2 regions of the Streptomyces sp. YKOK-I1 genome follow, and region 1 is predicted to be linked to the other one. Evidence: predicted binding sites of a transcription regulator. Region 1 holds the regulator's gene; the other holds the start of a gene.
What was found. The regulator HspR, encoded in region 1, represses chaperone genes until heat shock. The targets are predictions, from matches to a motif close to TTGAGNNNNNNNNNCTCAA.

Region 1 (14,541 bases):
CGGGTGTTCGTCGTCTCCGGCATCAGCACGCCGACGGTGATGTCGTTCGTCCGGGTCGGTGTCGCTGAGCTGCTGTCCTCCGAGGCCCCCAGCATCCCGCATCCCGCGAGCGAGAGGGACATCGTGGAGGCGACCACAGCTATGGCGATACGACGCATGGAGGGGCTCACTTCAGGTGCGTTCCGGTGCCTGGGCGCTACACGTTGACCCAGTTGTCCCAAAAGCCAACGCGGCGGCGGCCTCCGGAGTCAAGTTGAACCACTTAACGAAGTAACAACATCACCCTCCGCTCAGCGGGTGAAGACGCATGGAGACGAAGCGAAGAGGGTACGGACCTCTCTTTACACCCTCTCCCCAAGCGGGCTCCACGCACAGGCAAAGGGCCGTACAACCAAGGCCAGTTCTCGCGAGTCGTGATCACGACAGGCGGTTTCCCGTACCCGTCTGCCCTTCCCGACCAGAGGATCGAATGAAGCCAGCCAGACTCGCGACGGCCGTGGTGCTCACCACGACCGGTGGTCTCCTCACCGCCCTCGCCGCCCCGCCCGCTTCGGCCACGACGAGCTGCACCTCCCCGGTGTACAAGCGTCAATTCTTCGCGAACACCACCTTTTCGGGCACCGCGAAGAAGACCGACTGCGACGCGGCGGTCAGCGAGAACTGGGGCACGAGGGCCCCCGCCTCCGGCCTTCCCACGAACAACTTCGGCGTGCGCTGGACGGTGACCCGCGACTTCGGCTCCGGGGGCCCCTTCACCTTCTCGGTGTCGGCCCAGGACGGCGTCCGCGTCTATGTCGACGGCGTCCGCAAGGTCGACGTCTGGAAGAACGTCTCCACGACGGTGACGAAGAGCCTGAACCTCACGGTCCCCAAGGGCAGGCACACCGTCCGCGTGGACTACGTGAACTGGACCGGCGGCGCGAACGTCAAGTTCGCCTACACGCCCCGCACCTCGGCGGCGGTCGACAAGGTCGCCCCGCTCACCCCGACGGGCCTCGCGGTCGCCTACGACGGCGCGACCGGCCGGGCGAAGCTGGGCTGGACGAAGAACAAGGAGATGGACCTCGCCGGCCACCGGGTCTACCGGCGCCCCGCCGACGGCTCCACCTGGACCCGGCTGGCCTCGACCGCCGCCACCACGTACACCGACACCACGCTCCCGGTGACCGGCGCGGCCTACGTCTACGAGCTGCGTGCCTACGACACGGCGGGCAACGAGTCGGCGGGCACGGCCCCGAAGACCGTCACCACGGCCGACCGGACCGCTCCCGCCGCACCCGTCCTGCGCCCCACCTCCAGCGAACCGGAGGGGCTCCGGGTCTCCTGGGGCGAGGTCGCGGGGGCGGCGTCGTACCGCGTGTACCGGGCGTCGAGCATGAGCGGCACCTACACCCTCATCGGTACCGGCGGCCAGACCTCCTACCTGGACTCCACCGCCGTGGAGGGCACCAGCCACTACTACCGGGTCACCGCGCTGGACACGGCGGGCAACGAGTCCGCGCAGTCCACCGGCGTGGTCGGCACGCTCCGGGACGTCACCCCGCCGTCCGCCGTCACCGGAGTGACGGTCACTCCGACCACGTACGGCTTCGAGGTGCACTGGGACGCCAACCCGACGCCGGACCTGGAGAGTTACACGGTCCGCCGGGGCGAGCTCTGGGGCGACGAGGACGAGCAGGTGTGCTCCCTCTACCCCGGCTACTCCGTGTCCGCCGACACCACCTCGTACGCGTACACCACCCTCCCCGACGGCGAGGAGTCCTGCTTCATCGTCGACGCCCTCGACGACGCCGGGAACTCGTCGTTCGCCTGGACCGGCGAGGCGCAGATCGTGACGGCCACCGAGTTCGACATGACACCGACCGTGGCCACCCCCGAGGGGTCGCCGCTGACCCTCGGCGCGGAGGCCGGCGAGGGCGACGAGGGCAACCGGCTGACCTGGCACGGCCTCGACGCGTCCGACCCGGACCAGGCGGGCGGCTACCACGTCCTGCGCTGGAACCCGCAGACCTCCGGCTACGAGCTGATCGCCGAACTCCCCGGCGGCGCCTCGGAGTACGTCGACACCGGCGCCCCGCGCGGAACCGCGTCCTTCTACTGGGTCACCGCGCTCTCCGCGGACGGCACGGAGTCGGCCCCGGCGTCCGACTGGACGGTCACCGCGCCGTAGGGCCCACGGCACGCCGAAGGGCCCGGAGGATCAGGTGATCCTCCGGGCCCCTCACGCGTGGGACGCCGGTCAGTCCTTCGGCTTCTTCGGGCGCCAGACCACCAGCGCGCTGGTCTGCTGGACCTCCTGGTACGGGACCAGGTCCCGGCGGTAGGAGGCGTGGACCGCTGCCTCGCGCTGCTGCATCGCCGCCGCCGCGCCCTCCAGGGCGTCCTGGAGTTCCGCGACCCGGGACTGGAGGGCGGCGACCTGGTTCTCCAGCTCGATGATCCGCTTGATGCCGGCCAGGTTGATGCCCTCGTCCTGCGACAACTGCTGGACGGTGCGCAGCAGTTCGATGTCGCGGGCCGAGTAGCGGCGGCCCCGGCCGGCGGTGCGGTCGGGGGAGACCAGGCCCAGCCGGTCGTACTGGCGCAGTGTCTGCGGGTGCAGGCCGGAGAGCTGGGCCGCCACCGAGATGACGTAGACCGGGGTCTCCTCGGTCAGTTCATACGGGTTTCGTCGACGGCCGTCCATCTCTGTCAGGCTCCCTTCGCGGCCTCGAACAGCTCCGCCCGCGGATCCTCTTCCGCGGTCGCCTCGCGATACGCCTCCAGCGCCTCACGAGCCTTCCCCGGCAGGTCCTTGGGCACACTCACCTCGACGGTGACCAGCAGATCACCGCGGGTGCCGTCCTTGCGGACCGCGCCCTTGCCCCGCGCCCGCATGGTGCGGCCGTTGGGGGTGCCGGGCGGCAGCTTCAGGGTCAGGGACGGGCCGCCGAGGGTGGGGACCTTGATCTCCCCGCCCAGGGCCGCCTCGGCGAACGTCACCGGCACCGTCACCGTCAGGTTGTCGTCCTTGCGGCCGAACACGGGGTGGGTACCGACATGGACGACGACGTAGAGGTCGCCGGCCGGACCGCCCCGCTCGCCCGGCGCGCCCTTGCCGCGCAGCCGGATGCGCTGGTTGTCCGTGACCCCGGCCGGGATGCGGACCTGCATGGTCCTGGACGACTTGGCGCGGCCGCTGCCCTTGCACTCCAGACAGGGGTGCTCGGCGATCAGGCCGCGCCCCTTGCAGTCCGGGCAGGGGTCGGTGAGGGAGAACCCGCCGCCGGAGCCCCGCGCCACCTGGCCGGTGCCGACGCAGGTCGGGCACACGCGCGGTGTGCCGTTCTTGTCGCCGGTGCCGGAGCAGGCCTTGCACGGGGACTGCGAGGACATGCGCAGCGGAACCGTCGCGCCCTCGATGGCCTCCGTGAAGGTCAGGGTGACCTCGGTGTCGATGTCCTGCCCGCGCCGGGGCTGGGTGCGGGTCGTACCGCCCCCGCCCCGGTTGAACAGGCCCCCGAAGACGTCCCCGATGCCGCCGCCGAAGCCGCCGGAGCCCCCGCCCTGGGCGCCGCCTCCGAAGAGGTCGCCCAGGTCGAAGTTGAAGTTGCCGCCGGCGCCCGGCCCGGGGCGGAAGCCGCCGTTGCCGAACAGGGCGCGCGCCTCGTCGTACTCCTTGCGCTTCTTGGGGTCGCCGAGGACGTCGTTCGCCTCGGAGATCTCCTTGAAGCGCTCCTCCGCCTTGGCGTTGCCCTTGTTGGCGTCCGGGTGGAACTCGCGGGCGAGCTTCCGGTACGCCTTCTTGATCTCGGCCTCGGTGGCGTCCTTGGGGACGCCGAGGACCTTGTAGAAGTCCTTCTCGATGAAGTCCTTGGTGCTCATCCTCGACGCGCCCCCTCTCCGGTGATCCGCTGGCTGTCTACGTCAGCCCTCCTCAGGGCCGTTGTCCTTCTCGTCCGCCGCCTCGGCGGTGGCCGCGTCCGAGGACTCGGCCTTGACCGCCTGGGCGCCGGGCTGGGGCTCGGCGACGGCCACCCGCGCGGGGCGGATGGTGCGCTCGCCGATCCGATACCCGGGCTGCAGAATCGCCACGCACGTCGTCTCGGTGACATCCGGCGCGTACGAGTGCATCAGGGCCTCGTGGATCGTCGGGTCGAAGGGCTCGCCCTCCTTGCCGAACTGCTGCAGGCCCATCTTCGCCGCGACGGTCTCCAGCGACTCGCCGACCGACTTGAAGCCGCCGACGAACTCGCCGTGTTCCCGCGCGCGGCCGATGTCGTCGAGCACGGGCAGGAGCTCGGTCAGGAGGTTCGCGATGGCGATCTCCTTGACCGCGATCCGGTCGCGCTCGACCCGGCGGCGGTAGTTCTGGTACTCGGCCTGGAGCCGCTGGAGGTCCGCGGTGCGCTCGCCGAGCGCGGTGCGCACCTGGTCCAGCTGGGCCACCAGCCCGGCAGTCTGGTTCGCGTCCCCGGCCGGGGCCGCCCCCTCCTCGGAGGCGGCGGCCTTCGGCTCGGCGTCGTCGGAGGTGGCGCCGGAGGGGACGTCGGGCTTCTCCTCGAAGCCCGGGGTCTCCTCCGTCACGCGGCACCGTCCTTGCGCTCGTCGTCCACGATCTCGGCGTCCACGACGTCGTCGTCGGCCTTGGCCTCGCCGGCGCCACCGGCGGTGGCGGTGGCCTGGGCGTCCTGGGCGTCGGCGTACATGGCCTGGCCGAGCTTCTGCGAGACGGCCGCGACCTTCTCGGTGGCGGTACGGATCTCGGCGGTGTCCTCGCCCTTGAGCTTCTCCTTCAGCTCGGCGAGGGACGCCTCGACCTCGGTCTTGATCTCGCCGGGGACCTTGTCCTCGTTGTCCTTGAGGAACTTCTCGGTCTGGTAGACGAGCTGCTCGCCCTGGTTGCGGGCCTCGGCGGCCTCGCGGCGGCGGTGGTCCTCGTCCGCGTACTGCTCGGCCTCCTGGCGCATGCGGTCGACCTCGTCCTTCGGCAGCGAGGAGCCGCCGGTGACGGTCATCTTCTGCTCCTTGCCCGTGCCCAGGTCCTTGGCGGTCACGTGCATGATGCCGTTGGCGTCGATGTCGAAGGCGACCTCGATCTGCGGGACGCCACGCGGGGCCGGCGGCAGACCGGTCAGCTCGAACATGCCGAGCTTCTTGTTGTAGGCCGCGATCTCGCGCTCGCCCTGGTAGACCTGGATCTGCACGGACGGCTGGTTGTCCTCGGCCGTGGTGAAGATCTCGGACCGCTTGGTCGGGATCGTGGTGTTGCGCTCGATGAGCTTGGTCATGATCCCTCCCTTGGTCTCGATGCCGAGGGACAGCGGGGTCACGTCGAGCAGCAGGACGTCCTTGACCTCGCCCTTGAGGACACCGGCCTGGAGCGCGGCACCGATGGCGACGACCTCGTCCGGGTTCACGCCCTTGTTGGCGTCCTGACCGCCGGTCAGCTCCTTGACGAGCTCGGCGACGGCGGGCATACGGGTCGAGCCGCCGACGAGGACGACGTGGTCGATCTCGGACAGCGAGATGCCGGCGTCCTTGATGACGTTGTGGAACGGGGTCTTGCAGCGCTCGAGCAGGTCCGCGGTGAGCTGCTGGAACTGGGCGCGGGTGAGCTTCTCGTCCAGGTGCAGCGGGCCCTCGGCGGACGCCGTGATGTACGGCAGGTTGATCGAGGTCTCGGTGGAGGAGGACAGCTCGATCTTCGCCTTCTCGGCGGCCTCACGCAGACGCTGGAGCGCCATCTTGTCCTTGCCGAGGTCCACGCCGTGGCCGGCCGCGAACTGCTTGACCAGGTAGTCGACGACGCGCTGGTCCCAGTCGTCACCACCGAGGTGGTTGTCGCCGTTGGTGGCCTTCACCTCGACGACGCCGTCGCCGATCTCCAGGAGGGACACGTCGAAGGTGCCGCCACCGAGGTCGAAGACGAGGATGATCTGCTCGTCCTTGTCGAGGCCGTAGGCGAGCGCGGCCGCGGTGGGCTCGTTGACGATGCGCAGGACGTTGAGGCCCGCGATCTCACCGGCCTCCTTGGTGGCCTGGCGCTCGGAGTCGTTGAAGTACGCCGGGACGGTGATGACCGCGTCGGTCACCTTCTCGCCCAGGTAGGCCTCGGCGTCGCGCTTCAGCTTCTGCAGGATGAACGCGGAGATCTGCTGCGGGTTGAACGGCTTGCCGTCCAGCTCGATCTTCCAGTCGGTGCCCATGTGGCGCTTGACCGAGCGGATGGTGCGGTCCACGTTCGTGACCGCCTGGCGCTTGGCGACCTCGCCGACGAGGACCTCGCCGTTCTTGGCGAAGGCGACGACGGACGGCGTGGTCCGGGCACCCTCGGCGTTGGTGATGACGGTGGGCTCGCCGCCTTCAAGAACGCTGACGACGGAGTTAGTCGTGCCCAGGTCGATGCCGACCGCACGTGCCATGGTGATCTTCCTCCAGCTGACTTGAGTGGAACGGACTCAAGTGTGCACGACCCTCACCGCTCGGTCAACAGACCTGAGCCACACCCGCTCAACTCTTATCCGTTCCTTACACGCAAGAAGCCGTTGACCTGCGCGGACGCATCCCGGCCGACCTGGCGTTCACTCGATCCAGGGCGTACGGGAAGGGACTCGGATTGACGCCGGGGGCCGTACATCCGGGACATCCGGGGGTCACGCCGTGCGCCACGCGCGCGTGAGGCGTCGTAGGCGCTCCCCCGCGCGCGGGGCGGCCCGTACACCGGGACCCGCAGCAGCCCGAGGACGACGGCCAGGGCGCCGCCCGCCACCCACCACACCGCCCGCGGCCCCGCCCAGCCGGTGTGCACGAGCGTCCCGACGAGCACCCCCGCGAAGGCCGCCGCGCCGAGCAGCACGACCGCCCCCTGCGGGGTGAGCCCGAGCCGGCGCAGCCGGTGCGCGAGATGGTCGGGGCCGCCGCGCAGCAGGGGCCGCCCGGCCAGCCGCCGGGCCACCGCGACCAGGACGGCGTCGGCCGCGGCGACCGCCGTGAGGGCGAACAGCACCCCCGCCCCCTCGGCCGCGCCGCCGCCCGCGCGCACGGTGACCGCACCCGCGGCGAGCAGGAAGCCGGCGAACAGCGAGCCGCAGGCGCCGAGCGCCACGCGCGCGGGGGGCCAGTTGTGCATCAGGAAGCCGGTGAGCGCGGCGGCGAGGACGCTCAGCAGGACGGCCACCCCGTCCAGCACCTCCAGCGCGGCGCACGCGGCCGCGCCGAAGGCGGTGACGACCCCGACCGTGCCCGCCACCCCGTCCGCGTGGTCGAGGGACCGGAAGGCGAGCGCCACGAAGGTGATCCAGGCGACGGCGAGCGCCCCCGCCCAGGGGCCGGTGTCGCCGTAGGGCACGACGAAGGCGGCCGCCACCGCCGTACCGAGCACGAGGAGACGGGCCTTGAGCCGCCACACGTCCGCGATCAGCCCCAGTCCGGCCAGGGCGGCCGCGGCCGGGAGCAGCGCCCCGACGCCGTCGCCGAGCGGGGCGTACCCCCAGCGGTCCCCGGCGAGCGCGACGAGGCAGGTGGTGAGGACGACGGCGAGGCCGCCGGACAGCGGAACCCGCCGCTGTCGCTGCCGCCGCTCGACCAGCCCGAGACGCAGGGCGGGCACGCGCAGCAGTCCGGCGAGGACGGCGGAGAGCAGAAGGGCGGTGGCGGCGGCGGCGATCCCGTAGAGCACGCATATAAGTTAGTAACTAATGTACCAATTTGGTACGAATAACACGGTCGGACTCTGAGGCGACCCTCAGCGATCCAGATCACCTCACCGCCCGCTACAGTGCAGCGCAGTATGGGGGTAGTCTCAGACGGACTGCATAAGTTACCGCTTAGTAACCGCCTAGCAATTCTTCAACCCTCGCAGGCCCGGGGAGCCCCCTCATGCAACTCGCCGCGATCATCGTGTCGCTGGTCCTGACCGTGGTCGGCGTCGCGCTGCTCGCACGCGCCATCGGTCAGTTCGTCCGGTACTTCAAACTGGGCCAGCCGGTTCCGGCCGGCTCCCGTACCGACAACCCCTACGCGCGCAGTGTGACGCTCGTGAAGGAGTTCCTCGGCCACACGCGGATGAACCGCTGGGGCATCGTGGGCTTCGCCCACTGGTTCGTGGCCATCGGCTTCCTGACGCTGCCGCCGACCCTGGCGCAGGCCTTCGGCCAGCTCTTCCAGGCCGACTGGACGCTGCCGGTCATCGGCGGCTTCCTGCCGTTCGAGCTCTACATCGAGTTCATCGGCGTGATGACGATCCTCGGCATCGCCGTCCTGATCGTGATCCGGCTGCTGAACCTGCCCTCGCGCCCGGGCCGCAAGTCCCGCTTCGCGGGCTCCAAGTCCGGCCAGGCGTACTTCGTCGAGTACGTCATCCTCACCATCGGCCTCGCGATCTACACCCTGCGCGGTCTCGAGGGCGCGATCCACCACGTGGAGCACTACGAGGCCGCGTACTTCGCCTCGTACCCGCTGGTCCTGGCCTTCAAGGGGCTGAGCGTCACCGCCCTCCAGAACCTGGTCTACCTGGTCGCGACGATCAAGATCGGCACGTCCTTCGTGTGGATGATCGTGGTCTCCCTCAACACCAACATGGGCGTGGCCTGGCACCGCTTCCTGGCCTTCCCGAACATCTGGTTCAAGCGCGAGGCGACCGGCCGGACGGCCCTCGGCGGCCTGCAGCCGATGACCTCCGGCGGCAAGCCGATCGACTTCACCGACCCCGGTGACGACGACGTCTTCGGCGTCTCCCAGGTCGAGCAGTTCTCCTGGAAGGGCCTGCTCGACTTCTCCACCTGCACCGAGTGCGGCCGCTGCCAGTCGCAGTGCCCCGCGTGGAACACCGGCAAGCCGCTCTCCCCCAAGCTGCTGATCATGTCCCTGCGGGACCACGCCCACGCCAAGGCGCCCTACCTGCTCGCGGGCGGCGGCAAGACCATGGAGGGCGAGGAGAAGGGGTCCGAGGAGCAGCTGAAGGACGTCCCCGCGGCGGCCCTCGCCGAGGCCGAGCGGCCGCTGATCGGCACCGCCGAGGAGAACGGCGTCATCGACCCCGACGTCCTGTGGTCCTGCACCACCTGCGGCGCGTGCGTCGAGCAGTGCCCCGTGGACATCGAGCACGTCGACCACATCGTCGACATGCGCCGCTACCAGGTCATGATCGAGTCCAGCTTCCCCTCCGAGGCGGGCACGATGCTCAAGAACCTGGAGAAGAAGGGCAACCCCTGGGGCCTGGCCAAGAAGCAGCGCCTGGAGTGGACGAAGGAAGTCGACTTCGAGGTGCCGGTCGTCGGCCAGGACATCGAGGACCTCTCCGAGGTCGAGTACCTCTACTGGGTCGGCTGCGCCGGCGCCCTGGAGGACCGCGCCAAGAAGACCACCAAGGCCTTCGCCGAGCTGCTGCACATCGCGGGCGTCAAGTTCGCGATCATGGGCGGCGACGAGAAGTGCACCGGCGACTCCGCCCGCCGCCTCGGCAACGAGCCCCTCTTCCAGGAGCTCGGCATGGAGAACGTCATGGCGCTGAACATGGCGTTCGGCGAGGAGACGGACGACGACGGCAAGGTGACCGCCGAGTCCGCCAAGCCGAAGTCGGCCAAGAAGATCGTCGCCACCTGCCCGCACTGCCTCAACACCATCGGCAACGAGTACCCGCAGCTCGGCGGCGACTACGAGGTCATCCACCACACCCAGCTGCTCCAGCACCTCGTCGACGAGGGCAGGCTGATCCCGGTGACCCCGGTCGAGGGCATCATCACCTACCACGACCCCTGCTACCTGGGCCGCCACAACAAGATCTACACGCCCCCGCGCGAGATCATGACCGCCGTCCCCGGCCTGCGCCAGCAGGAGATGCACCGCCACAAGGAGCGCGGCTTCTGCTGCGGCGCCGGCGGCGCCCGGATGTGGATGGAGGAGCGGATCGGCAAGCGCATCAACAACGAGCGCGTCGACGAAGCCCTGTCGCTGAACCCCGACATCGTCTCCACCGCCTGCCCCTTCTGCCTCGTCATGCTCACGGACTCCGTGAACGGCAAGAAGAACGAAGGCAAGGCCAAGGAGTCCATCACGGTCGTGGACGTCGCCCAGCTCCTCCTGGAGTCGGTGAAGACGCCGGTCGACCCGGAGGACCCGGCGGAGACGGAGAGCGAGCCGGAGCCGGAGCCGGTGAAGTAACCACGGCGGCCACGGCGGCCGACGCGTCCGGTGCCCCCAGGTCCTTCCCGGACCTGGGGGCACCGCCGTTCCCACCGCCGTTCCCACCGCCGTTGCCTCCACGGAGATTTACCGAACTCCCGTACAACCCTTACCTGTTGGAGCGGGTCTCCTGTTCGTCGACCGCCGTCGACAGCCGCCTCCCCCAGGAGAACCCGTTGCGCAGAAGCACCCCGGCCGCCCTCACCACCGCCCTGCTCGCGGCCGGCCTCGCCCCGCTGGCGCTGAGCGCGCCCGCCTCGGCGGCCGTCGCCAAGCACTACGACGACTTCAACGGCGACGGATACCGGGATCTGGCGTATGCCAACGCGTTCTCGGGCTCCCGCGGGGAGGGCGAGGAGGACTACTGGGGCGGCGCCGTCAGGGTCGTGTACGGCACCGCACACGGCCTGGACACCTCCCACAGCCGACTGGTCCACCAGGACAGCGCCGGGGTGCCGGGCACGGGCGAGGACGACGACCAGTGGGGCGCCTCGCTGGCGAGCGGTGACCTCAACAAGGACGGGTACGCCGATCTCGTCGTCGGCAACCCCTTCGAGCAGGTGGGCAGCAGCAGCTCCTACCGCGGCACGGTCACCGTCGTCTGGGGCTCGCGCACCGGCCTGTCCGGCGGCACCGACCTCGCGCCGAGGAGCGGCGCCGGCTCGTACTTCGGCTCCGACCTGGCCGTCGGTGACTTCACCGGCGACGGCTCGCCCGACCTGGCCGTCATCGGCGGCAGCGAGGCCTGGCTGTACCGCGGCCCGTTCACCAAGGCCGGCCGCACCGGCGCCTTCAGCAAGATCGACAAGCCCGACTGGAACTCGGCCGCGCTCGCCGCGGGCAAGGTCAACGGCGACGGCAGGACCGACCTGGTGGTCCTCGGCGTGCAGTTCTACGGCAGCAGGATCAAGGAGCGTGCCTGGTTCCTCAAGGGCACCGCCTCCGGTCTCTCCTCGGGCCCCGCCAAGACCCTCGGCGACGCGAACAAGGGCCTCGACCCGGAAGCCGTCATCGGCGACTTCGACAAGAACGGCTACGGCGACATCGCCATCGGCCTGCCGGGTCTGAACGGCGACAAGGGCGCGGTCACGGTGTGGCGCGGCACCTCCGCCGGACCGAGCGGCTCGGCGACGTACACCCAGAACACCACCGGCGTCCCCGGCACCGCCGCGACCGGCGACGTCTTCGGCCAGAGCCTGTCGGCGGCCGACGCCAACGGCGACGGCTACGCCGACCTCGCGGTCGGCGTCCCCGGCGAGAACGGCGCCGGCGGACGGAACGACCAGGGCGGGGTGACCTTCTTCCGCGGCGGCCCCGGCGGCCTCTCGGGCGCCCGCTCCTCCTGGATCCCGCAGACCGTCCAGGGCCCCGCCACCGCCCTCGCCTCCTTCGGCTACGCCGTCCGGCTGCGCGACCTGAACCGGGACGGCAGGGCGGACCTGGCGATCGGCTCGTACGAGGGCGGCGTACTCCTGCCCGGCACGAACACGGGCCCGACGGCGACCGGCGCGACCGTGCTGCCGGACTTCGGCTCGAACCTCGTCGACTGACCCGGCGCCACCGTCTCTGTTCCTCTCCCGAACGGACCCACCCCATGTCCCTGCGCCCCATGTCCCTGCGTCCCATGTCCTTGCGCCCCATGTCCTTGCGCACGCGCACGAGCCTCCTGGCCGCCGCCCTCCTCGCGGGCGGTCTCACCCCGCTGGCCCTGCCCGCCCCGGCCGGGGCGGCGGCCGCGAAGTACGCGGACGACTTCAACGGCGACGGCTACCGTGACCTGGCCCTCGGCGACAGCCTCGCGACCGTGGCCGGCAAGAGGCAGGCGGGCGCGGTCCTGGTCGTCTGGGGCACCGCGGACGGCCTGGACCCGGCCCGGCGGACCGTGATCACCCAGAACAGCCCGAACGTCGCGGGCGGCGCGGAGACGAACGACCGTTTCGGCTCGAAGATCACCACCGCCGACCTGAACACCGACGGCTACGCCGACATCGTGGTCACCGCCCTCGGCGAGCACGTCGGCACCCGGACCGGCAGCTTCACCGTCCTGTGGGGCTCCCGGGCGGGCATGAGCGGCGGAAGCCAGTACACGAGCCCGGGCACGAGCTGCCGTACCTGCAACTTCGCCGCCGATCTCGCCGTGGGCGACTTCAACGCCGACGGCAGACCGGACGTCGTCTCGGTGGACGGCGACGCGATCTGGTACCAGCGCGGCCCGTTCACCAAGTCCGGCGCACGCGGTACGGCCACCAACCTGGACCCGGTCGACGGCGAGGACATGGACGCCTCGCTGGTGGTCTCCGGCAAGGTCACCAAGGACGGCACGGCCGACTTCGCGGTGATCGGCCGCGACGCCGCCACCCGCGGCAACCGCGTCTGGTTCTACAAGGGCTCGGCGAGCGGCCCGGTCCGCCCGCCGAAGAAGGTCTCCCTGCCCGCCTCCACCGAACTGGTCGGTTCGAGCGCCACGATCGCCGACTTCGACAAGAACGGCTACGGCGACCTGGCCGTCGGTGTCTCCCGCTCGGGCACGGGCGGCGCCGTCCACGTCCTGAAGGGCACCTCCACGGGCTTCTCCTCGACCGTGAAGTCGCTCAGCCAGAACACCTCGGGCGTCCCCGGCACCCGCGAGGCGAACGACTACTTCGGTTACGACGTCTCGGCCGGCGACGTCAACGGCGACGGCTACCCGGACCTGGCCGTGGGCGTGCCCCTGGAGGTCCTCGGCACCCGCCCGTCGAGCTCCGGCGCCGTCACCGTGCTGCGCGGCGGCGCCTCGGGCCTCACGGGCACGGGCTCCCGCCAGTACGACTACACGACGCCCGGCGTCGAGGGCCCCTTCGACCAGGGCGACACCTGGTTCGGCGCGTCGGTGCTGCTGCGCGACTACGACCGTGATGGCCGCGCCGAGCTCGTCGCCTCCTCACCGGAGGTGGGCCTCCTCCATCTGCTCCCCGGCACCTCGTCGGGCCCGACCGGCACCGGCTCCACCACCCTGACCGCGGCGGGGCTGGGCCTGGGCAGCCTGCCGTACTTCGGTGCGGCGCTGGCGGACTGACGCCGTGTCCGGCCGGGGCGCCCCGGCCGGACTCCCGTATCCCACCCGGGGTTGCCCGGTCGCCCCTGACGAACCACTGACACAGCACCATGACATCCCTTAGGGGATGTCACAGCTCGGCCGCAAAGGGGGGTCCCGGAGGCCGGCTCCGGCACGTCTGTCGGCCGGACCAGGTACGTTCGATGACGTGGCTGGATTCAGGATCGGACGTGGCGGCCGGGACAACCGCGCCCCCCAAGCGCGACCGCAACACCCTCCGTACGGGCAGCAGGCGCCGCAGGGCCAACAGGGCCCCGCGGGGCCGTCGTACGGCTACGCGCCGCCGGCGCAGCAGCCGTACCCGCCGCAGTTCCGCGGCGGACAGCAGCCGCCGTACGGCGGGGGCGGCAGCGGTCAGTGGCCGCCGCACGGCAACAGCGGTGGGAACGGCGGCGGGAACGGCGGCGGGAGCGACGAGCCGGAGTACTTCGGCGGCGGCGCCCCGCACGACCCGTACGCGGCGAACAACCCGGGGCACACCCAGGCGTTCTCGGTCGACGACCACCAGCAGTACAGCCAGGGCGACACGTACCACGCGGGTGCGCCCGCGGCCGCGCCCGCCGGGCCGGTCGGGCCCCGGCTGCCCTGGAAGGACCTGTTGCGCGGGATCGTCCTGTCCCCCAACCAGACCTTCCTGCGGATGCGCGACTACACGATGTGGGGCCCCGCCCTGATCGTGACCTTCCTCTACGGCCTGCTGGCGGTCTTCGGGTTCGACGACACCCGTGAAGACGCCATAAAGGCCACCATCTCCAACGCGATCCCGATCGTCCTGACGACGGCCGTCGCGCTGGTGATCAGCTCCTTCGTGCTGGGCGCCGTCACGCACACCCTGGCCCGTCAGCTCGGCGGGAACGGCGCGTGGCAGCCGACGGTCGGACTGTCGATGCTGATCATGTCGCTGACCGACGCGCCGCGGCTGCTGGTCGCGATGTTCGCGGGCGGCGACGCGGCGTTCGTACAGCTCCTGGGGTGGGTGACCTGGATCGCGGCGGGCGCGCTGCTGACCATGATGGTGAGCAAGTCGCACGACCTGCCGTGGCCGAAGGCGCTGGGCGCGTCGGCGATCCAGCTGATCGCGCTGCTGTCGATCGTGAAGCTGGGCACGTTCTGACTCTCCCACCGTCTCTCCGGTACCCGTGGCCGGTCCTTCCACACCCGCTCAGGGCGTGAGGGCCGGCCATTGGCGTATGTGGCGGCGGGCCGGGGGGAGGGACTTGACGGTGCCGCGGGTGACGGTTGGGGGCCTCGGTCCGCTGGTCCTGATGCGGGAGTTGTTCCCG
Region 2 (14,541 bases), 1.3 Mb from region 1:
GGCGGCGCCCGGACGGCCGTCGTCTTCCTGCTCGGACACGTCCTGGCCACCCTCGCGACCGAGGTCCCGGTCGGCCTCGCCGTCCTGGTCGGCCATCTCCCGGGCAGCTCCCTGCACCGCCTCGACTACGGCATCAGCTTCGGGGTCGCCGCGAGCGTGGGAGCCCTGGCCGGACTGCTCCGCCCCTGGCTGCGCCTGCCCCTCCTGGTCGCCTTCGGCGGCATGCTGCTCCAGGACCTGGTCGCCTTCACCGACCCCCTCACCAACTGGGGCCATCTGATCGCGCTGGCGATAGGCGTCGGGACCTGGCCCCGGGTCCGGCGGTGGAACCGGGAGCGCGCCGAGGGCGCCGCCCAGGGCCTGGCCGGCCGAACAAGTCGCAGGAGAGCAGCGGCCGCTGATCGGCACGGGTGAGCGGGGTGGGGTGCGTGCGGCTACAGGGCGGAGGAGGGCGTCGACGCGATGGCGGCATGACCGGCCGGACAGGTCCTAGGCGGCTCTCGCCGCCGCGAGGTCCCTGGCCAGCGCCGGGATGCCCAGCCGTCGTTCGTCGTCCGGGCTCGCCAGATACAGCAGGTTGGTGAGCTGGTAGGGGTCGGCGCGCAGGTCGTAGTACTCGCGGAAGAGGACCTCTCCGGAGCCCCGCGGGCGGCCGTCGGCGTCCAGGCGGCCCCGGTAGTACTCGGTGTACTGCTCGTTCTTCCCCACGTACGAGGCCCAGGTGTGGATCGGGACCTTGTCCTGGCGGTTCCACCACCACTCGGCGAGGACATGGTGGCGGTCGTTGCGGGCGTCGAGGAGGGAGTGGCCGTCGTGCGGGGTGTCGGGGGTGATGCCGGCCGCGGCCAGAAAGGTGGGCGCGATGTCGACATGGCAGGTCAGACGGTCGTCCCGGCCGCCCTTGGCGAGTCCGCCGGCCGGCCACGACATCAGGAACGGCACCTCCAGACTCGGCCGGTACGGCACCGACTTGCGCAGCCAGCCGTGGTCGCCCCAGGCCAGACCGTGGTCGCTGGTGAACACCACCAGGGTGTTCTCCAGCTGGCCCAGCTCGCGCAGCTTGTCGCGGAAGTCGCGCATCGCGTCGTCCACGGAGAGCAGGGTGCGCAGCTGACGGGCGCGCAGGGCCCTGCCCTCGGCGAAGGAGTGGTTGGCGGTCCGCAGGAAGGGCGGCTTGTCCGGCTTCCCCGTCTCGAACACCGACGGGCGGCCCTTCCAGGGGGGTACGCGCGTGTGGGCGTACGTTCCGTCCGGGATGTTCACCTCGTGCGCCGCGCGGGTGGCGACGTACGCGAACCAGGGGCGGGTGTCCGTGCGGGACCTCTCGATGAAGGCGAGGGCGCGGTCCTTGATGACGGTGGTGTTGTAGCCGGGGATGGTCCGGACCGTACCCCCGTCGTTGTAGTGCCCGTCGACATAGGCGACCGGTTCCTGGAGGAGCCACTCGTCGAAGTGGGGCGGGTTGTCGGCGGGGTGCCAGTAGTTGAGGTACTTGCCGAACAGGCCGGTGCGGTAACCGGCCTCGTGCAGCTGGCGCTGGACGGTGGTGTGCTGGTCCAGGTGGGTGGGGTGCCGGGTGTCGAGGACGCCGTGGTGGTGGGCGTACCGGCCGGACATGATGGATGCCCTCGACGGTGCGCACAGCGGGGTGTTGGCGTGCGCGCGCTCGAAGGTGACGCCGTCGCGGCCCAGCCAGTCGACGGTCTGGCGCAGGGCCCAGTCGGTGTCCTTCGGCTGGTCGTCGGTGAGCACGAAGAGGATGTTGGGCCGGTGGTCGGAGCGCGGGCGCGGGCTGGGGGAGGCCGGGGACGCGCTGTGGCGGGCCGCCGGTGCGGGGGTGGCCGCGGCCGGGGTGGGGCCCTCGTCGGGGGTACGGTGCGCGCGGACCGCCAGGGTGGTGACGACCGCCCCGGCCGCGGTCGCGGTCGCTGCGGCGACGAGGGCGCGGCGGCTCGGCCGGTGCCCGCCGTTCGTCTCGGAAGTGTCGCTCATGTCGTCCCCCTGGCCCCGTTGTGCCCGTGTTTCGGGCGGCTTGCTCACTGTGAATCGCCTTGCAGTGTGCGTGAGTTGCCTGTGAGTTCTGTTGCGGGGATGCGGCGGAGGGCTTGCGAAGGTATGGCGACCGTCAGTCGTCGTAGCGGACGGTGCCGTCCTCGCGCAGGGTCGGGTGGATCTTCATGGGGCCGTACTCGTCGACGTCCGAGGGGCGGGGCGGCTCCGGGCCGTCCGGGCCCATCCGGACCATCCGCTCGACACGGCAGACCCGGAACACCCGGTCGTCCACGCTCGCCTCGTCGGCGCGCCCCGCCGCCCGGAACGCCTCGGCGGCGCGCGCGTAACGGGCCTTCTTGCGCTCGTCGAAGCGGTACAGCATCGCCCAGACGCGGGACATGCCGTCGTAGAGCGAGCGACGGGCGTCGTGCGGGGTCGGGTGCAGGGAGCCGCAGGGGCTCCAGCCGGCCGCGCCGCGCTCGGCCACCGCGAAACCGACGGGCAGCCGCACCACGTCCGGGTGGGTGCCGGCCGCTCGCACCGAGTCGGCGAGCACGTCCTCGGGGAAGCGGGCGCCCGAGTACACGAAGTCGCGCAGGCCCAGCCGCAGGGCGCCCGCCATCGGCCCCTCGTCCCGGCCGGGATCCAGTGCGAAATCGACGTCGGGGGAGGGGATTCCCGCCCGCTCCTCCCACGACGGGCACACCGGTTCGGGGTCGGTGGGCCGCGGCGGCTCCAGACCGTCGTCGCCGGTCCGCGCGAACTCGTCACCGCGGACGACCCGGTAGCGCACGCCCAGCGCCTCCACCTCGTCGGCCGGGTCGCGCTCCAGCACGGAGACGGCCGCGAGGAGCGCGCGCCGGACGGCCGGGTCGTCCGTGCCGTCCTTCGCCGTGAACCACAGATGCGAGTTCAGCCCGTCCCGGGCCTGCTGGGGCATGCCGTCCACCACCGGCTTCAGCAGCCGCCAGCGCGGTTCGCCGCGGGCCGGGTCCCGGACGGCGACACCGAAGACGGGTCCGCGCAGCGCGATGTGCGGATAGCGCCGGGAGGCCTCCACGGCGTCCGCCTCCATCACCCAGGCGACGGGGTCGTCCCGGCGCACGAGATCCGCGTGCAGCGCGTCGAGCCGTCGCTTCCAGTCATCGGTCATACGCGCATTGTGGTCGCCGGATGGGGTGACTTCGGCGTGAATGCCGGAAGTGGGCGGACGGGCCGGGGGGAAGACGGGAGCGGGGAGGCACGGCCGGTCGTGCGGCGTTCGCCGACGCGCCCCCGAGCGCCTCGGGATGCCGGGCTCGCCTCGGCTGTCCGCTTTTGCGCACGGGTACGGGGGTGTGGCCGACGGCGTCGCGAGGTGACTGTGGGGATGCCGGGCCGGGGGTGGGCCGCGGAGCCCGGCCGGTGGCTCAGCGAGCGGCTCCGGTGAACCTCGCGCTCGTCTCCGGTGTCTCTGCGTGCCAGCACAGGGACTCGTGCAGGGCCCGGCCCTGCGGGGTCGCGTTCAGGATCCCCGTCCGGGTGCCCCGGTTGTGGGCCGAGTGCTGGAGGGTGTGCCGAAGCCGCGGCGGCGGTGGGTGGGGGCCGTCTCGACCAGGTCGACCACCGCCGTCGCGCCCGTCGGGGCGATCTGGCCGCGCGCGGCCAGGGAACCGTCCGGGGCGACGATCATCGTGCGGGTCACGCCGCCGGCCGACCAGGTGCGCTGCCGGTGGCCGGAGGGGAGAGGGTCGGGTGCCGTGCCGGTCAGCGGGAGCGTCATCAGACAGCCCGGTTCGGGGTCGATCCACCAGTCCGGGCCGAGCCGGTCGCCGACGACCGCCGGGTCGGCGAACACCTTCAGCCACACGCCCGCCCCGGTCACGGTGCCGGCCACCTCCCGCACGGTCGCCTCGGCCCGTCCCCACGTCGATCGTCCAGCCCCACGGCTCGGTCACCGGTGGCGCGGCCCCTCGCGAGACCACCCATCCGTCCACCCAGGCCCGCCGACGGTAGTCACGGCCCCCGTCCCCCCTCTCGTGATCGCCCACAGCGAACGCGGTGCACCACCGGGAACATTCGGCGGCTCATGTGCATTGAGTCGGCATAGCTCAACTTGACTGCCGAAGGGGAGATCATGGCTTCGACGTCCTCATCGCTCACCCTGCCCGTACTGCCTCTTGATGACGAGGTTGTGCTCCCCGGCATGGTGGTTCCGCTGGACCTCAACGACACCGACGTACGCGCCGCGGTGGAGGCCGCCCAGGCCGCCGCCCGTTCCGAGGGCGGAAAGCCACGGGTGCTGCTGGTGCCACGCATCGACGGGACGTACGCGAGCACGGGTGTGCTCGGCACCGTCGAACAGGTCGGCCGGCTGGCCGACGGCGACCCGGGCGCGCTGATCCGCGGCCGCGGCCGCGTCCGGATCGGCGCCGGCACGACCGGCCCCGGCGCCGCCCTGTGGGTCGAGGGCATCCGGGTCGACCAGGCGGTGCCCGATCCGCTGCCGGGTCATGCCGCCGACCTGGTCAAGGAGTACAAGGCGCTCGCCACCGCCTGGCTGCGCAAGCGCGGCGCCTGGCAGGTCGTCGACCGTGTCCAGGCCATCGACGACGTCTCCGCGCTCGCCGACAACTCCGGCTACTCGCCGTTCCTGACCACCGAACAGAAGGTGGAGCTGCTCGAGACCGCCGACCCGGTGGCCCGCCTCAAGCTCGCCACCCAGCAGCTGCGCGACCACCTCGCCGAGCAGGACGTCGCCGAGACCATCGCCAAGGACGTCCAGGAGGGCGTCGACAAGCAGCAGCGGGAGTTCCTGCTGCGCCGCCAGCTCGAAGCCGTCCGCAAGGAGCTGCGCGAACTCAACGGCGACGCCGCCAAGGACGGCGAGGAGTCCGACGACTACCGTGCCCGCGTGGAGGCCGCCGACCTGCCCGAGAAGGTCCGCGACGCGGCCCTGAAGGAGGTCGACAAGCTGGAGCGGTCCAGCGACCAGTCGCCCGAGGGCTCCTGGATCCGCACCTGGCTGGACACCGTCCTCGAACTGCCGTGGAACGAACGGACCGAGGACGCCTACGACATCCAGGGCGCGAAGGCCGTCCTCGACGCCGAGCACGCGGGCCTGGAGGACGTGAAGGAGCGGATCACCGAGTACCTCGCGGTGCGCAAGCGGCGCAGCGAGCGGGGACTGGGCGTGGTCGGAGGGCGGCGCGGCGGTGCCGTACTCGCCCTGGTCGGTCCTCCCGGTGTCGGCAAGACGAGTCTGGGCGAATCCGTCGCCCACGCCATGGGGCGCAAGTTCGTCCGCGTCGCCCTCGGCGGCGTGCGCGACGAGGCCGAGGTCCGCGGTCACCGCCGTACGTACGTCGGTGCGCTGCCCGGCCGGATCGTGCGGGCCATCAAGGAGGCCGGGTCGATGAACCCGGTGGTGCTCCTCGACGAGATCGACAAGGTGGGCTCCGACTTCCGGGGCGACCCGGCGGCGGCCCTGCTGGAGGTCCTGGACCCGGCGCAGAACCACACCTTCCGGGACCACTACCTGGAGGTCGAGCTGGACCTGTCCGACGTCGTCTTCCTCGCCACCGCCAACGTCCTGGAGGCCATCCCGGAGGCCCTGCTCGACCGTATGGAGCTGGTCCGCCTCGACGGCTACACCGAGGACGAGAAGGTCGTCATCGCCCGCGACCACCTGCTCCCGCGCCAGCTGGAGCGGGCGGGACTGCACCAGGACGAGGTCGTCCTCGACGAGAGCGCGCTGCGCAGGCTCGCCGGCGAGTACACCCGGGAGGCGGGCGTCCGCACCCTGGAGCGGTCGATCGCCCGGCTGCTGCGCAAGATCGCAGCCCAGCACGAACTGGGCGAGCGGGAGCTGCCGTTCACCGTCACCGACGCCGACCTGCGCGCCCTGATCGGACGGCCGCACCATGTGCCCGAGTCCGCCCAGGACCCGGCCGAGCGCCGTACGGCGGTCCCGGGTGTCGCCACCGGCCTCGCGGTCACCGGAGCGGGCGGCGACGTGCTCTACGTCGAGGCGTCCCTGGCCGACCCGGAGACCGGCGCGGCGGGGCTGACCCTGACCGGCCAGCTCGGCGACGTGATGAAGGAGAGCGCGCAGATCGCCCTGTCCTTCCTGCGCTCGCACGGCGCGGAGCTGGAGCTGCCCGTCGGCGATCTCAAGGACCGGGGCGTGCACATCCACTTCCCGGCGGGCGCGGTCCCCAAGGACGGCCCGAGCGCCGGCGTCACCATGACGACCGCCCTCGCCTCCCTGCTGTCGGGCCGGCTGGTCCGCACGGACGTGGCGATGACCGGCGAGGTCTCCCTCACCGGACGGGTGCTGCCGATCGGCGGCGTCAAGCAGAAGCTGCTCGCCGCCCACCGCGCGGGAGTGACGACCGTCGTCATCCCCAAGCGCAACGAACCCGACCTGGACGACGTCCCGGCGGAGGTGCTGGACAAGCTCGACGTCCACGCCGTCACCGACGTCCGGCAGGTCCTGGAACTGGCGCTCGCGCCCGCCACGAACGGCGCGTCGCCGGAGGTTCCGGCCGCGGCGTGACGGACGCGACCGGATCAGGGCAGGGCCCGGGCTCCTCGTGAAGGGAGGCCCGGGCCCTCGCCCGCCCCACCCCTGCAAGCCGCCGAGGGCCCCCGACTGCGAAATACTTGAGGAGCCGCGGCCAGGGCGGGCACCGGCGGAAACAGGAGTGTGCTGACGTGCACGAGGAAGCGAACGGCGAGGCGTCGCCGCGCGGGGTGGACCAGGGCGACCGGGAGTTCCTCTCCCTGGAGCGGGAACTCACGGTGCTGTTCCGGCGCGCCCGCGCCAACCAGGGCGAGATGGCCCGCGAGGTCCACCCGGACCTGGAGTCCGCCGCGTACGGCCTGCTCGTCCGGCTGGAGGAGTGCGGCCGTCAGCGCGCCACCGAGCTGGCCGGATACATCGGCGTCGGCAAGGCCACCATGTCCCGTCAGCTGCGCGCCCTGGAACAGCTCGGACTGATCGCCCGCGAGCCCGACCCGGCCGACGGACGTGCCTGGCTGGTCGACCTGACCGAGGAGGGCCGCAGCCGGGTCGGCCGGGTCCGCGAGGCCCGCCGCGAGCGGTACGTCACGCACTTCTCCGACTGGGACCGGCACGAGGTCGCGGAACTGGCCCGGCTGCTGCACCAGCTGAACCGCGGCATGGAGAAGTAGCCCGCGGGACGCTTCACAGCTCGACGTACACCGCCGTCGCGTCGTCGTGCGTCTTCGCGGTCCCCAGGAACACCCGTCCGGAGCCGGCCGCGCCGTCCGCGCGCTCCCGCTCCCGTACACGCTCCACCAGCGTCTCCACACCGCGCGCGCGGACCAGGGCGAACAGGTCCGTCCAGTCGCCCTCGTGGAAGGTCTCCGTCCAGCGGGCCGCGCCGTCCGACAGCGCCGCCAGGGCGCCGACCCCGGCGCGCGGCACGCTTCCGGTCACCGCCCGCGCGGCCACCGCCGGATCCGCGGCGGCGGTGAAGAAGCCGCCCTCCCGGTTGCGCAGCGAGCCGTCGACGTAGGCCGCGCTCCTGAGCAGCTCGCGCGGCAGCCGGGCCAGCCGGTCGTCGAGGACGGGGGTCACCGCGCCGTCCGGGGCGGCGAGCAGCAGCACCGCGTCGGACAGGACCAGATAGTCCACGGTCTCCGCCGACCAGCGCGCCACGGCCACCGTCGCCTGCGGGGTACGTGGGTGAGAAAGGTCACAGGTTTCGGCGTGGGCCGCGGCGGTACGCGCAACGGCGAGAGAGAGGGCCTCGACCAACGGAACATCCGGTGCCGAAACGGTCAGTTCGGTCAGCGCCCCGCCCAGCCGTGCCGTGAACCAGGGGACCGAATGCAGACAGCCATCGCCGTCCGGCGGCGGAGTCACCCCGTCGAGTACGACGACCGAACCGCCCTGCCCGCAGGCGGGAAGGCCGACGCTCACGAAGTCCTCGTTGGGGCGGGCCGGATCGCCGGGCCGCGACACAAGTTCCGTACGCATCCGGCCAGTCTGCACGACCCCTTCACAGCCTCCGCGAAAGGCTTGCATCACTCGCCGAACGGGCGTAGGCCCGCAGGTCAGACGCCTGTTTTGGGAGGTAATGCAGGGGTCGGGGAAGCGGTGGCGGCGAATCTTGTCAAAGCCCGCCGCCCACGTCCAACCGGCCTGCCGCGCAAGGGCGCTGCACGCGCCAGAGGAACTTGCCCGCCAACTCCCCTCCGATGTTCACTCCTTCGGGTGGCGGGTCAGGCGATGCGCGGTTCCCGCCCACCGGCACTGGGAGGGTCGGGGACCGAACCGGGCGTACGCACCAGTTGACGGGGCGTCATATCCGGCCCATGGGTACACGAGTCAGGAATGCGAGCACCGGTGCAGAAGACGCGGCCTCGGCGCACAGGCAGCAAGACGGCCTCCGAGGGGGGCGCGGAGCGCACCCCTGTCGGCAAGGGCCGTCCCACCCATGTACGCAACCGGCTGATCGTCGCGGTGGCCGTGGTGGCCGCCGCCATCGCCGGAGCCGGCGCCCCCGCCGTCCTCACCGCCTCCGGGCAGCTGAAGGACTCCCAGAACCTGGTCACGCTCGCCGAGCAGACCCAGGACGCCCTCGTCCTCGCCCAGTCCCTCGCGGACGAGCGCGACGAGGTCACCTCCTACATCGCGGCAGGCCGCCCCACGTCACAGACGCCCTCCACCGACGGCAGCGCCCGGGTGGACCGCCAGGCGCGCGAACTGGCGGGAACGGACCTCACCGCCTCGCTGCGCGCCGCCCTCGGCACCCTCGCGTCCGTCCGCGCCGCGGCGCTCACCGGCGACGACACGGCCGTCGAGGCGCACGAGGCGTACTCCGCGATCATCACCGCGCTGCATGTCCTCGCCGACCGGCTCGCCGAGGACATGCCGCCCCGCGCGGGCTCCGGCGCATACGCCCTCGCCGAGCTCGACGCCGCCGTGCAGCAGGCATCCGCGGCCCGCGGACTGCTGCTCGCCGCGCTGAACGTGCCCACCAGCTCCCGGTCCGTCTACGACCCGGCGACCGGTCTGACGACCACCGAGAAGACCTCCTCGGCCGCCGACACCAAGGTCCGCGACGCGCTCACCGCCGCCGCCCAGCAGGCCCGGGTGCGCTCCGACGCGGCCCTCGCCGACTTCCGCGAGGGCGCCCCGGCCGAGACCGTGGACTCCTACGACTCCACCGTCACCGGCGGCGACGTCGACACGGCCGAGAAGTACCTCGCCCGCCTCACCGACCAGCCCGTCCTCGGCGACGACGAACTGGACACCGGCACCAAGAAGCTGGACGCCGCGCTGTCCGCCCGCGTCGAGCTGATGCGCGGTGTCGAGTCCTCGTTCTACGACCACCGCACCAAGGACCTCGCACAGCTCCGCGACGACGACGTCACCGCGCTGGAGATCCGGGTCGCGCTGATCGGCGCCCTCATGCTGCTCGCGGTCGTCGTCAGCACCGGTATGGCGCGCAGTCTGACCTTCCCGCTGTCGGTGCTGCGGCGCGGCTCCGCCCGGCTCGCCGAGGCCGAGAACCCGGGCGCGGAGGAGCCGGTCCGGTTCACCGGCCGCAACGACGAGTTCGCTCAGGTCGTCCGGTCCGTCAACGCCCTCCATGAGCATGCCGTCGCCCTCCACGAGCGCGTCAACACGCTGGAGTCCGACCGCAAGCACCTCGTCGGGCAGCGCCAGCTGATGGCCGACGCCCGTGAGGAGCTGCGTGCCGAACTCGCCGACTCCGCCGATCAGCTGGAGCGGCTGCGCGGCGCCATCGGCGGCACCTTCGTCAACCTCGCCCTGCGCACCCTCGGGCTCGTCGAGCGGCAGCTCGCCGTCATCGAGACCCTGGAGGAGCGCGAGCAGGACCCGGACCGGCTGTCGACCCTCTTCAAGCTGGACCACTTCGCCACCGTCATGCGCCGGCACAGCGAGAACCTCCTCGTGCTGGCCGGCACCGAGCACGTCCAGCAGCACGCGGGGCCGATCCCGCTGGTGGACGTCGTACGGGCGGCGGTCAGCGAGATCGAGCGCTACGAGCGGGTCCGGATCGCCTCCCTGCCGCCGCACGCGCACGTGGCCGGCTTCGCCGCCGACGACCTGAGCCATCTCCTCGCCGAACTCATGGAGAACGCCACCTCGTTCTCCCCGCCGGACCTTCCCGTCGAGATCTCCGGCTGGCTCCTGGAGAGCGGCGAGGTGATGCTCTCGGTCCAGGACGAGGGCATCGGCCTCGACGCGGAGCGACTCGTCCGTCTCAACTCCCGCCTCGCCGACTTCGATCCCGAGACCCCGTACGACCAGGAGGGCGAGGAGGGTCTCGGCCTCGGCCTGTACGTCGTGGCCCGGCTCGCCCACCGGCACGGGGTACGGGTGCAGCTGCGCGAGCAGAAGCAGGGCGGGACCGCGGCCGTGGCCGTCCTGCCGACCGCGCTGCTGGCCGCCGCGCCCGCCGCCGCGGTCCCCTCCGCCACCCCGGCCGGCGCCGCCGGCCACGCCTTCTCCCTCCCGGGCGCCGACGCCGAGGCCAACTCCAACGTCCTCCCCGGCCGCACCAAGCCCACCGACGACCCGTTGGTCGCGCTGGCGGAGAAGGCCGTACGCACGACCGAGGACGCCCCGCGGACGACCGCCCCGCAGGCCGACGAACCGACACCGACGGCCGACGACCCGGCTGCGACCGCCGGAACCGCCGAGCACACGTCCCCGGCCACCGAGCGTCCCGCTCCGGAGGACCAGGTCACCCTCGCGGAGAGCCCCGCCCCCGAGCTCCCCGCCGAGACGACCATGGAGCTTCTGCTGCCGCACCCGCAAGGGGGAGCGGACGCCGGGCCGGACAGCGCCACCGAGCACAGCAGGGTCCCGGACGCGCCCGAGGAACTCGTCGCCGACGAGGAGCCCGTCACCGACAAGGGCCTGCCCAAGCGGACCCCCAAGATCACTGTTCCCACCCAGGCCCCGCGCCGGCTGACCGGTTCGGTCGACGCCGAGGCCCTCCGCCGCCGTCTCGGCGGCTTCCGCCGGGGGGCGGAGGCCGGTTACCGCGAGGTGGAGGCGGAGATCGCGGAGAAGACGGGCCAGAACAAGGTTCCGGCACCCGCGACACCTCAAGATGCACACGCACACGCCGAAGAAGACACGGGGGGCACAGTCGAGGAGGCAAGCAGTTGACCGCGCCCAGTACCTTCGGACTGAGCAGTGAAGCTCGTAACCTGCACTGGCTGTTGACCAACCTCGTGGAGGAGGTCCCCGGCATCCAGTCCGTCGCCGTCGTCTCCTCCGACGGCCTGCTCCTGCTCTCGTCGGACCCCGGCCGCAACGACGAGGCCCGGCAGGCCAGGAGCGGCAAACCCACCGGCCCCCGCGGCTCCTCCGCGGACCTCGCCACCATCGTCTCCGGCATCGGCAGCCTCACCATCGGCGCCGCGAAGCTCATCGACTTCGGCGGGGTCAAGCACACCATGATCGCCATGGAGGAGGGCAGCCTCTTCGTGATGTCGATCAGCGACGGCTCCCTGCTCGGCGTCCACGGCTCCGCCGACTGCGACATGAGCGTCGTGGCGTACCACATGGCCCTCTTCGTGGGCCGGGCCGGACACGTCCTGACCCCCGAACTCCGCAGCGAGCTACGAAAATCGCTGGAGGAGTCGGAGTCGGCGGGGAGCACCCGATGACCAACGACCCGCGCCAGACCGAGCAGCCGCAGCAGTCCAAGAAGCAGCTCCCCGTCCGTGGCGGCGACCGCAGGCCCGCCCGTGTCCGCCCCTACTCGCTCACCGGCGGCCGCACCCGCTTCGGTCATGTCCTCCTCGTGGAGACGTTCGTCGCGGCCCTCGAAGCCCCCGAGGAGCGCAGGGAACTGACTGGGGGCACCGCCCGCGCTATTGGCAGCGGGGGAGGTTCCCTCAAGTCCACGGTCATGCCGGAGCTTCGGGCCATCGTCGAACTGTGCCGCCGGATGCGCACGGTGGCCGAGATCGCCGCGCTGCTGAAGATGCCGCTCGGTGTGGTCCGGGTGCTGCTCAGCGACCTCGCGGACCAGGGAAAGATCCGTGTGTACGGCACCGGTACCGCCCACGGTACGGGCCGTCCCGACCGCGCTCTGCTGGAAAGGGTGCTGAGTGGACTCCGTCGTCTCTGACGCCGCCTCCTCCTTTGGCGTCACCCCCCTCGTCGCACCCGAACCCGACGAGCCCCTTCAGCCCTGGCAGACAGACCGCACCCGGGCCCCCATAGCCACCAAGATCGTGGTGGCGGGCGGGTTCGGCGTCGGCAAGACCACCCTCGTCGGCACCGTCTCGGAGATCGAGCCCCTCCAAACCGAGGCGCTGATGACCGAGGCGAGCGCGGAGACCGACGACCTCACCGGCACGCCCGAGAAGACCACCACCACGGTGGCCATGGACTACGGCCGCATCACGCTCGACGACGACCTGGTGCTGTACCTGTTCGGCACACCGGGCCAGCAGCGGTTCTGGTTCATGTGGGACGACCTGGTGCGCGGTGCGATCGGCGCGGTCGTCCTCGCCGACACCCGCCGGCTGAAGGACTCCTTCCCCGCGCTGGACTACTTCGAGAGCTGCGGGCTGCCGTACGTCGTCGCGGTCAACCACTTCGACGGCAGCGAGCTGTTCGAGCCCGCGGACGTGCGGGAGGCCCTCACGATCCCCGCGCACATACCTGTCATGATCATGGATGCGCGACGCCGGATCTCGGTGATCGAGACCCTTCTGGCCCTGGTGGGCCACGCGCTCGACGAAACCCCCGAGTAGCTCTCGATCCCCCTCCCGAGCAGTCCCCACCAAGGAGTCTCCCCGCATGCGGAAGATACTCGTCGTCGGAGCCGGTCAGTCCGGTCTCCAGCTCGCCCTCGGCCTCCAGTCGCACGGGTACGAGGTCACCCTGATGTCCAACCGGACGGCGGACGAGATCCGCTCCGGCCGGGTCATGTCGACGCAGTGCATGTTCCACACCGCCCTCCAGCACGAGCGCGACCTCCAGCTGGGCTTCTGGGAGTCCCAGGCCCCGAAGATCGCCGGGCTCGGCGTCTCGGTCGCGGCCCCCGGCTCGCACGACCCGGGTCCGACGCAGCGCGCGATCGACTGGGTGGGCACCCTCGACGGGTTCGCCCAGTCCGTCGACCAGCGGGTGAAGATGGCCGGCTGGATGGAGATCTTCGCCCAGCGCGGCGGCCAGCTCGTCATCCACGGCGCGGCCGTCTCCGACCTCGACTACTTCTCCCGCGCCTACGACCTCGTCCTGGTCTCGGCGGGCAAGGGCGAGCTGGTGTCGATGTTCGCCCGCGACCCCGAGCGCTCCCCGTACGCCCAGCCGCAGCGCGCGCTCGCCGTGTCGTACGTCCACGGTGTGGGCCCCCGCCCCGAGCACCCGGACATGGAAGCGGTCCGCTGCAACCTGGTCCCCGGGGTCGGCGAGCTGTTCGTCATGCCGACGTTCACCACCTCCGGCCGCGCCGACATCCTCTTCTGGGAGGGCATACCCGGCGGCCCGCTCGACGTCTTCAACGGCGTCAAGGACCCGGCGGAACACCTCTCCCTGACCCTGGAACTCATGGAGAAGTTCACGCCCTGGGAGTACGCGCGGGCCACGAAGGCCGAACTCACTGACGCCGGTGGCACGCTGGCCGGGCGGTATGCGCCGACCGTGCGCCATCCCATCGGCCGGCTGCCCGGCGGCGGTCTGGTGCTGGGTGTCGCCGACGTCGTCGTCGCCAACGACCCCATCACCGGCCAGGGCTCCAACTCCGCCTCCAAGTGCGCGGCCGCCTACCTCGCGTCGATCCTCGAACACGGGGAGAAGGAGTTCGACGAGGAGTGGATGCGGGCCACCTTCGACCGCTACTGGGACACGGCCCAGCACGTCACCAAGTGGACCAACGCGATGCTGGCTCCGCCGCCGGAGCACATCGTGAACCTGCTGGGGGCGGCGGGGCAGCTGCCGGTCGTGGCTGATCGTTTCGCCAACGCGTTCAACGACCCCGCGGACTTCGAGAACTTCTTCTACGAGCCCGAGAAGACGGCCGCGTATCTGGCGGAGGTCACGGGGGGTTAGAGGCCGGTGGGCGGCTGCGGGTTGTCCGTGGTCGCTCGCGCCCGCGCGGCGGAGCCGCATGTGTCGCAGCCCCGCGCCCCTTCAGGCGGGGAATCCGGGCGTACCGCTCCCAGGATCGGGTTGGACGCGATCGGGGAGATCTTGATCTTCTCGCCCGTTCTGGGGGCCTGGACCACCATGCCGTCCCCCATGTAGATCGCCACGTGCGTGGCCTCGGGGAAGTAGAGGACCAGGTCTCCGGGGCGCAGGTCGGCGAGGGGGATGCGCGGGAGCCTGGCCCACTGTTCCTGGCTGGTGCGGGGGATGGGGGTGCCGGCCCGGTGCCAGGCCTGGGAGGTCAGGCCCGAGCAGTCGTACGTCTTCGGGCCCTCCGCGCCCCACTCGTACGGCTTGCCGATCTGGCGGACGGCGTAGCGCAGGGCCTCCTCTCCCGCGGGCGAGGCCTGGTGGTCGTCCTGGAGGGCGCCGGACGCGATCAGCTCGCGCTGGGC

Region 2: lon (endopeptidase La) is a predicted target of HspR. The motif match lies at 4,068-4,086, and genes of this name have one in related genera.

What each region holds. Positions count from the first base shown of each region.
Region 1 is NZ_BAAGDR010000001.1:5,580,274-5,594,814, reverse strand. Features, by position in the region: gene ACYQ8Q_RS24925 (sugar ABC transporter substrate-binding protein) at 1-158, opposite strand, end outside; gene ACYQ8Q_RS24920 (fibronectin type III domain-containing protein) at 470-2,170, shown strand; gene ACYQ8Q_RS24915 (heat shock protein transcriptional repressor HspR) at 2,240-2,686, opposite strand; gene dnaJ (molecular chaperone DnaJ) at 2,692-3,864, opposite strand; gene grpE (nucleotide exchange factor GrpE) at 3,907-4,566, opposite strand; gene dnaK (molecular chaperone DnaK) at 4,563-6,404, opposite strand; gene ACYQ8Q_RS24895 (MraY family glycosyltransferase) at 6,500-7,660, opposite strand; gene ACYQ8Q_RS24890 (heterodisulfide reductase-related iron-sulfur binding cluster) at 7,861-10,143, shown strand; gene ACYQ8Q_RS24885 (FG-GAP and VCBS repeat-containing protein) at 10,281-11,714, shown strand; gene ACYQ8Q_RS24880 (FG-GAP-like repeat-containing protein) at 11,804-13,219, shown strand; gene ACYQ8Q_RS24875 (Yip1 family protein) at 13,326-14,372, shown strand.
Region 2 is NZ_BAAGDR010000001.1:6,863,615-6,878,155, forward strand. Features, by position in the region: gene ACYQ8Q_RS30730 (rhomboid-like protein) at 1-414, shown strand, start outside; gene ACYQ8Q_RS30735 (sulfatase family protein) at 490-1,992, opposite strand; gene ACYQ8Q_RS30740 (DUF5954 family protein) at 2,126-3,145, opposite strand; gene ACYQ8Q_RS30745 (hypothetical protein) at 3,497-3,868, opposite strand; gene lon (endopeptidase La) at 4,109-6,529, shown strand; gene ACYQ8Q_RS30755 (MarR family winged helix-turn-helix transcriptional regulator) at 6,688-7,167, shown strand; gene ACYQ8Q_RS30760 (hypothetical protein) at 7,181-7,978, opposite strand; gene ACYQ8Q_RS30765 (sensor histidine kinase) at 8,348-11,149, shown strand; gene ACYQ8Q_RS30770 (roadblock/LC7 domain-containing protein) at 11,146-11,652, shown strand; gene ACYQ8Q_RS30775 (DUF742 domain-containing protein) at 11,649-12,119, shown strand; gene ACYQ8Q_RS30780 (GTP-binding protein) at 12,100-12,750, shown strand; gene ACYQ8Q_RS30785 (styrene monooxygenase/indole monooxygenase family protein) at 12,797-14,050, shown strand; gene ACYQ8Q_RS30790 (C40 family peptidase) at 14,047-14,541, opposite strand, start outside.